One region of the Streptomyces sp. NPDC002138 genome, then DNA from elsewhere that is predicted to be linked to it. Evidence: riboswitches for the same ligand, from Rfam matches in the RefSeq annotation. Region 1 holds a riboswitch; the other holds the start of a gene.
What was found. Region 1 has a riboswitch for glycine ahead of gcvP (aminomethyl-transferring glycine dehydrogenase). Riboswitches for the same ligand answer to the same signal wherever they lie in the genome.
Positions count from the first base shown of each region.

Region 2: linked by a shared signal. The riboswitch ahead of gcvT (glycine cleavage system aminomethyltransferase GcvT) and the one ahead of gcvP (aminomethyl-transferring glycine dehydrogenase) in region 1 are both predicted to bind glycine.

Region 1 covers NZ_JBEOXE010000070.1:26,755-30,388, reverse strand. Annotated here, with positions in the region: gene ABT084_RS31725 (DNA polymerase IV) at 1-1,331, shown strand, start outside; gene ABT084_RS31720 (PRC-barrel domain-containing protein) at 1,332-1,724, opposite strand; glycine riboswitch at 1,839-1,937, shown strand; gene gcvP (aminomethyl-transferring glycine dehydrogenase) at 2,134-3,634, shown strand, end outside.
Region 2 covers NZ_JBEOXE010000002.1:22,934-26,567, reverse strand. Annotated here, with positions in the region: gene glyA (serine hydroxymethyltransferase) at 1-416, opposite strand, end outside; gene gcvH (glycine cleavage system protein GcvH) at 434-817, opposite strand; gene gcvT (glycine cleavage system aminomethyltransferase GcvT) at 900-2,015, opposite strand; glycine riboswitch at 2,207-2,307, opposite strand; gene ABT084_RS01240 (AAA family ATPase) at 2,566-3,270, shown strand; gene ABT084_RS01235 (enhanced serine sensitivity protein SseB) at 3,371-3,634, shown strand, end outside.

The DNA.
Region 1 (3,634 bases):
CCGCCTCGTACGAGGCACGGCGGCTCGGGGTGCATTCGGCGATGCCCACCGCCCAGGCGCGGCGGCTCTGCCCGAACGGCGCCTATCTGATCCCGCGCTTCACGCTGTACCGGGCGGTCAGCGATCTCGTCATGGCGCGGCTGCGCGAACTGTCCCCCCTGGTGGAGCCGCTCAGCCTGGACGAGGCCTTCGTGGACCTGGAGGCCGGCGGGGCGGCCTTCGACGCGACGGGGGCCCGGGCGACGGCGGAGCGGCTGCGGGCGGACATCCGGGCGGCGACGGGGCTCAGCGCCTCCGTGGGGCTGGCCGGATCCAAGATGCTGGCCAAAGTGGCCTCGGAGGGGGCCAAGCCGGACGGGCTGCTGCTGATCGAGCCGGGGACCGAGCGGGAGCTGCTGGCGCCCATGTCGGTGCGGACCCTGCCGGGGGTGGGGCCGGCCACGGGGGAGCATCTGCGCCGGGCCGGGATCACCACCGTGGGGGAGCTGGCCGAAGCCGGTGAGGACGAGCTGGTCCGGATGACCGGGCGCGCGCACGGGGTGGCCCTGTACCGGATGGCCCTGGGCCTGGACGACCGGCCGGTGGTCGCCGAGCGCGACGCGAAGTCCGTGTCGGTCGAGGACACCTTCGACGTGGACCTGCACGACCGGGTCCGGATCCGGGGCGAGGTGCAGCGGCTCGCGGAGCGGTGCGTGGGGCGGCTGCGCGCGTCCGGGCACTCCGGGCGGACGATCGTGCTCAAGGTGCGCCGGTACGACTTCTCCACGCTCACCCGCTCCGAGACCCTGCGCGGGCCCACGGACGACCCGGCGGTGGTCCGGGAGGCGGCGGCGCGGCTGCTGGAGGGGGTCGACACCACGGGCGGGGTGCGGCTGCTGGGCGTGGGGGTGTCGGGGCTGGCCGACTACACGCAGGAGGACCTGTTCGCCCAGGCGGAGGCCCAGGCGGAGGCGGAGGAGCGCGACGCCGCGGAGGCGAAGGGGCAGGACGAGGGCGCCGGGGGAGAAGCGGCCGCGGGGCCGCCGACGGCCGACGCGGCCGCGGGGGGCGTCGGGGGCGCGGGGGCGCCCGTACCGGTGGGGGAGGCGGCGGCCGGGGGTGAGGCCGGTCCGCCGCCGGAGCGGCGGTGGCCGGCCGGGACCGACGTGCGCCACGGCACGTACGGGCCCGGCTGGGTGCAGGGCAGCGGGGTGGGCCGGGTGACCGTGCGCTTCGAGCAGCCGGGATCGGCCCCGGGCCGGGTGCGCACCTTCCGGATGGACGACGCCGAACTGGAGGCGTCCGATCCGCTGCCGCTGGTCGGGGAACCTGCCGAAGAAGAGACGGAATAGCTAGTTTTCGTCGCCCGCCAGGCGGCCGAAGTCGCGATCGCGGTCGCGGCCGGGGTCGCCGTGGTGGAAGTCACTCGGCAAGGTCACGTCCAGGCCGTAGTGGTGGTAGAGCTGGAGCTCCTGCTCCGGCGAGAGGTGGCGGCCGACCCCGAAATCGGGGGCGTCCTTGATCAGGGCGCGTTCGAAGGGCACCCGCAGGGCGTCACCCACCACCTCGCTCGGCTCCAGCGGGACGAAGGCGTCCCGGCTGAAGAGTCCGGTTCGTACGGCGGCCCATTCCGGGACGCCCGTGGCATCGTCGAGGTAGACCTCGTCCACGGTGCCGATCTTCGTGCCATTGCGGTCGAACGCCTTGCGGCCGATCAGGCTGCGCGGATCGATGTCGGTCTGCACGGTCGCCTCCTTTTGGTCGCAACTCCTGCGTAATGACTACAAAAGTGCATTTCCGGGGAGGGGGCCACTCGAGGGAGGGCCCAGATCCTCGCTGGTAGGCTGGGGAACGGCTGCTGACCCTGTGCGGGAGAGTCCTCCGATCGAGTTCGTCGGAGGCGCCGAAGGAGCAACTCCTCCCCGGAATCTCTCAGGCAGACGTACCGCACGGACGAGGCCACTCTGGAAAGCAGGGCGGGTAACGGATCGCAGTTCCGGTACCCCTCCTCACCGACGGTGAAAGCCGGATCTCCACGGGCGACCCCCAGGAGGCCCGGTGAAGCTCTCAGGTTGACATGACAGAGGGGGAGGCCGTCCGGGTGCCCGCGCCGTGGTACCCCTCGCAGGTCGTACGACCAGGAGGCCTCCGTACATGACCGCCAACCGCATTCCGCTCTCCCAGCTGGAGCGAGGCATCCCCTTCGAGCAGCGCCACATCGGCCCGGACGCCGAGGCGCAGGCGAAGATGCTGGCCCAGGTGGGCTACGGCTCCCTGGACGACCTGACCGCCGCCGCGGTGCCGGACGTCATCAAGAGCGCCGAAGCACTGAACCTCCCCGAGGCCCGCACCGAGGCCGAGGTGCTCGCGGAGCTGCGCGGTCTCGCCGACCGCAACCAGGTCCTGACCCCCATGATCGGCCTCGGTTACTACGGCACCTTCACGCCGCCGGTGATCCTGCGCAACGTCATGGAGAACCCGGCCTGGTACACGGCGTACACGCCCTACCAGCCCGAGATCTCGCAGGGCCGCCTCGAAGCCCTGCTGAACTTCCAGACGGTCGTCGCCGACCTGACCGGACTGCCGACCTCCGGCGCCTCCCTGCTCGACGAGGGCACCGCGGCCGCCGAGGCCATGCAGCTCGCCCGCCGCGTGGGCAAGGTCAAGGGCGGGGTCTTCCTCATCGACGCGGACACGCTGCCGCAGACCATCGCGGTCATCCAGACGCGCGCCGAGCCCACCGGGGTCGAGGTCGTCGTCGCCGACCTGTCCGAGGGCATCCCGGCCGAGATCGCCGAGCGCGGCGTCTTCGGCGTGCTCCTCCAGTACCCGGGCGCCTCCGGCGCGGTCCGCGAGCTGAAGCCGGTCATCGACCAGGCGCACGGCCTCGGCGCGATCGTCACCGTCGCCGCCGACCTGCTCGCCCTGACCCTGCTCACCTCCCCGGGCGCGCTCGGCGCGGACATCGCCATCGGCACGACCCAGCGCTTCGGCGTCCCGATGGGCTTCGGCGGTCCGCACGCCGGTTACATGGCCGTCCAGGAGAAGCACGCCCGCTCGCTGCCCGGGCGCCTGGTCGGTGTCTCCGTCGACGCCGACGGCAACAAGGCCTACCGCCTGGCCCTGCAGACCCGCGAGCAGCACATCCGCCGCGAGAAGGCCACCAGCAACATCTGTACCGCCCAGGTGCTGCTCGCCGTCATGGCCGCCATGTACGCCGTCTACCACGGCCCCGACGGCCTGCGGACGATCGCCCGCCGCACCCACCGCTACGCCGCCCTGCTCGCCGCGGGCCTGACGGCCGGCGGGGTCGAGCTGGTCCACGGCTCGTACTTCGACACCGTCACCGCGCGGGTGCCCGGCAAGGCCGCCCAGGTCGTGGCCGCCGCCCGCGAGGCCGGGGTCAACCTCCACCAGGCCGACGCGAACCACGTCTCCGTCTCCTGCGACGAGACCACCCTGCGCGCCGACATCGACGCCGTGTGGGCCGCCTTCGGCGTCACCGCGGACATCGAGGCGCTGGACGAGGTCACCGCCGACACGCTGCCCGAGGCCCTGCTGCGCTCGGACGCGTACCTGAGCCACCCGGTCTTCCACCAGCACCGCTCCGAGACGGCGATGCTGCGCTACCTGCGCAAGCTCTCGGACAAGGACT
Region 2 (3,634 bases), on a different contig from region 1:
AGCTTGCCGGAGAAGTTGATCTTCATGCCGTGGGTCAGGTGACCGCCGTGGGCCAGGTTCAGGCCCATGATCGTGTCGCCCGGCTTCAGCAGCGCGAACATCGCGGCCGCGTTGGCCTGCGCACCCGAGTGCGGCTGCACGTTCGCGGCCTCGGCGCCGAAGAGCGCCTTGATCCGGTCGATCGCGATCTGCTCGACGACGTCGACGTGCTCGCAGCCGCCGTAGTAACGGCGGCCGGGGTAGCCCTCGGCGTACTTGTTGGTCAGGACCGAGCCCTGGGCCTCCATGACGGCGACCGGAGCGAAGTTCTCCGACGCGATCATTTCCAGGGTGGACTGCTGGCGCACGAGTTCGGCGTCGACGGCGGCGGCGACGTCGGGGTCGAGCTCGTGCAGAGGGGTGTTGAGAACGGACATCAGGATCCCCTGGGGTGTCAGTTGTCGGAGTGGGTGAGCGCGGCGTACTCGTCGGCGCTGAGGAGGTCGTCCGGCTCGCCCGCGAGGCGCACCTTGAACAGCCAGCCACCCTCGAACGGAGCGGTGTTGACGAGCGCCGGGTCGTCCACGACGTCCTGGTTGGCCTCGACGACCTCGCCCGTGACGGGGGAGTACAGGTCGCTGACGGACTTGGTCGACTCCAGCTCGCCGCAGGTCTCGCCCGCGGTCACGCTGTCGCCCACCGCGGGCAGCTGGGCGTATACGACGTCACCGAGCGCGTTGGCCGCGAACTCCGTGATGCCGACCGTCGCGACGCCGTCCACGGCGTCCGACAGCCACTCGTGCTCCTTGCTGTAACGCAGCTGCTGGGGGTTGCTCATGACCTGATTCTCCTGGATGCGGGGGAGTGCTGATGGACAGGGGTCTGACGAGGTGAAGCGGGCTTCCCGGTGGGGGGAAGCGTCACTTCTGGCGCTTGTAGAACGGCAGGGCCACGACCTCGTACGGCTCATGGGTACCGCGAATGTCGACGCCGACGCCGGAGGTGCCCGGTGCGGCGTGCGCCGCGTCGACGTACGCCATGGCGATCGGCTTGCCCAGCGTCGGGGACGGTGCGCCCGAGGTGACCTCGCCGATGACCTGGCCGTCGGCGACGACCGGGAACCCGGCGCGCGGGACGCGACGGCCCTCGGCGATCAGGCCGACCAGCTTGCGCGGGGCCGCGGAGGCGGCGCGCTCGGCGGCGGCCTCCAGGGCGGCGCGGCCGACGAAGTCGCCTTCCTTCTCGAACTTCACGACCCGGCCCAGACCCGCGTCGAAGGGGGTCAGCGCGGTCGTCAGCTCGTGCCCGTACAGCGGCATGCCCGCCTCCAGGCGCAGCGTGTCGCGGCAGGACAGGCCGCAGGGGATCAGGCCGACGCCCTCGCCCGCCTTGGTCAGCGCCTGCCACAGCTCCACGGCGTGCTCGGGGGCGACGAACAGCTCGAAGCCGTCCTCGCCGGTGTAGCCGGTGCGCGCGATCAGCGCGGGCACGCCGGCGACCGTGCCGGGCAGACCGGCGTAGTACTTCAGACCGTCCAGGTCGGCGTCGGTCAGGGACTTCAGGATGTCCGGGGACTCCGGGCCCTGGACCGCGAGCAGGGCGTACGCGTCGCGGTCGTCGCGGACCTCGGCGTCGAAACCGGCGGCGCGCTCCGTGAGGGCGTCGAGGACGACCTGGGCGTTGGAGGCGTTCGCGACGACCATGAACTCGGTCTCGCCGAGGCGGTAGACGATCAGGTCGTCGAGGATGCCGCCGTCCTCGCGGCAGATGTGCGTGTACCGGGCCCGGCCGACGCCGACGGTGGAGATGTTCCCGACCAGCGCGTGGTCGAGGACCTTGACGGCCTCGGGGCCGGTCAGGGTGATCTCGCCCATGTGGGACAGGTCGAACAGGCCTGCCTTGGTGCGGACGGCGTTGTGCTCGTCGCGCTCGCTGCCGTACCGCAGCGGCATGTCCCAGCCCGCGAAGTCGGTCATCGTCGCACCGAGGGAACGGTGCAGCGCGTCAAGGGCGGTCAGGCGGGGGGCAGTGCTCATGGGTGTGGCTCCCAGGTCCCGGGGCATCGACAGGGCATCGACATGACATGACGAGGAGGATCCTCCCCATCTGTCATCGGAACCTGAGAGGTTCGCCGAGAGTTCCTCGATTCGCACCGAGTTCCTCGACTTGCACCTTGGGTGGAGCGCGCACCGGCCAGGAGGCGGTGCGGCTCGCTTTTCAGATCTGCCTCATCCACGCGGTACGGGGCCTGAGAGATTCAAGGGAGGGTCTTGCTCCTTCGGCGCCCGGGGTGCGGAGCAGCTCCCGGGACTCTCCCGCGTGGATTCAAGCGGCCTTTATGCAGTTGGGTCCAGATGGCGCACATCATTGCACGGCCCGGACCCGAATGGGCGTGCGGGCCCCCGGACGGGGCCGACGCCCGCCCCTGGCCCGACGACCCGACCGGAACCATGTCCGCCGCATTACCGTCTCTTTACACTCAGGGGGCAAGGGTCCTGGTGACCCGATCCGGGGGAGGCGATCACTGTGCGCAGATTCGGCGCGGCGGCGGGGACGGCGGCAGGGACGGCGACGACGGCGGGCGCGGTGGCAGGGGCAGGGGCGGGCGCGACGGTGGGTGGCGTACCGGTCCAGCCGGGGCGGCGGGCGCGGGAAGCGGCCGCCCCCGGCGTCGGCCCCGGCGTCGGCTCCGGCGCCGTTGTGCGGGACCTGCGCGGCCGGGGTGCGGCGCCCCGCGGCGGCCCGGTCCGGCTCGGCTTCGCCGACGGGGACATCGTCGTCGTGTCCGGCCTCCCCGGCGGCGGCAAGAGCACCCTCATCGAGCGCGCCGTCGCGGGCGGCGGGATCGACTCCCAGGACACCCGCGCGCGCTGGGAGCGCCGGATGCCCGGGGGCCTGCCGTACGCCGCCTACCGGCCGTTGGTGCGCGCCGCGCACTACTGGAGGCTGTGGCAGGTGCTGCGCTCGGGGGACTCGGCCGTCGTCCACGACTGCGGCACGCAGGCCTGGGTACGGGCGCTGCTGGCCGGCGCCGCCCGCCGCCGGGGCCGCGCCCTGCACCTGGTGCTGCTCGACGCCACGGCCGAGCAGGCGCTGGCCGGGCAGCGGGCCCGGGGCCGCGGAGTGTCGGCGTACGCCTTCGCCCGGCACCGCGGCGCGGTCACCCGGCTGCTGCTCGAGGCCGAAGCGGGCCGGCTTCCGGCCGGCTGCGCCTCCGCCGTCCTGCTCGACCGTGAGGCGGCCGCCCGGGTCACCCGGATCGGCTTCGGCGCCGGGCCGGGGACGCATTAGCCTCGGCGGTGACAGCGGCGACAGCGGTGACGGTCGGCGGCGACGGTGGGCGTCACCGGCGAGGGCACCGGCACCGGCACGGACACGGGGAGACACGGGCATGCAGGGCAACGGCTGGCCGGCCAACGAACTCGAAGCGGTCCTCGGTACGGCGATGGGCGACCCGCAGGCCGGACCCCGGATCCTGGAGACCCTGGCCCGCAGTCACGTCTGGGTCCCGCTCCCCGCGGGCAGCGGCCCCGGGGCCGCGGGCCTGAGCCTGCCGACCATGGACATCGGCGGCGCCGCCTACGTGCCCGTCTACAGCTCCGAGGCGCAGTTCCTGGCGTGCGTGGGCACCGGCATGGACTTCGCCGTGGCCCCC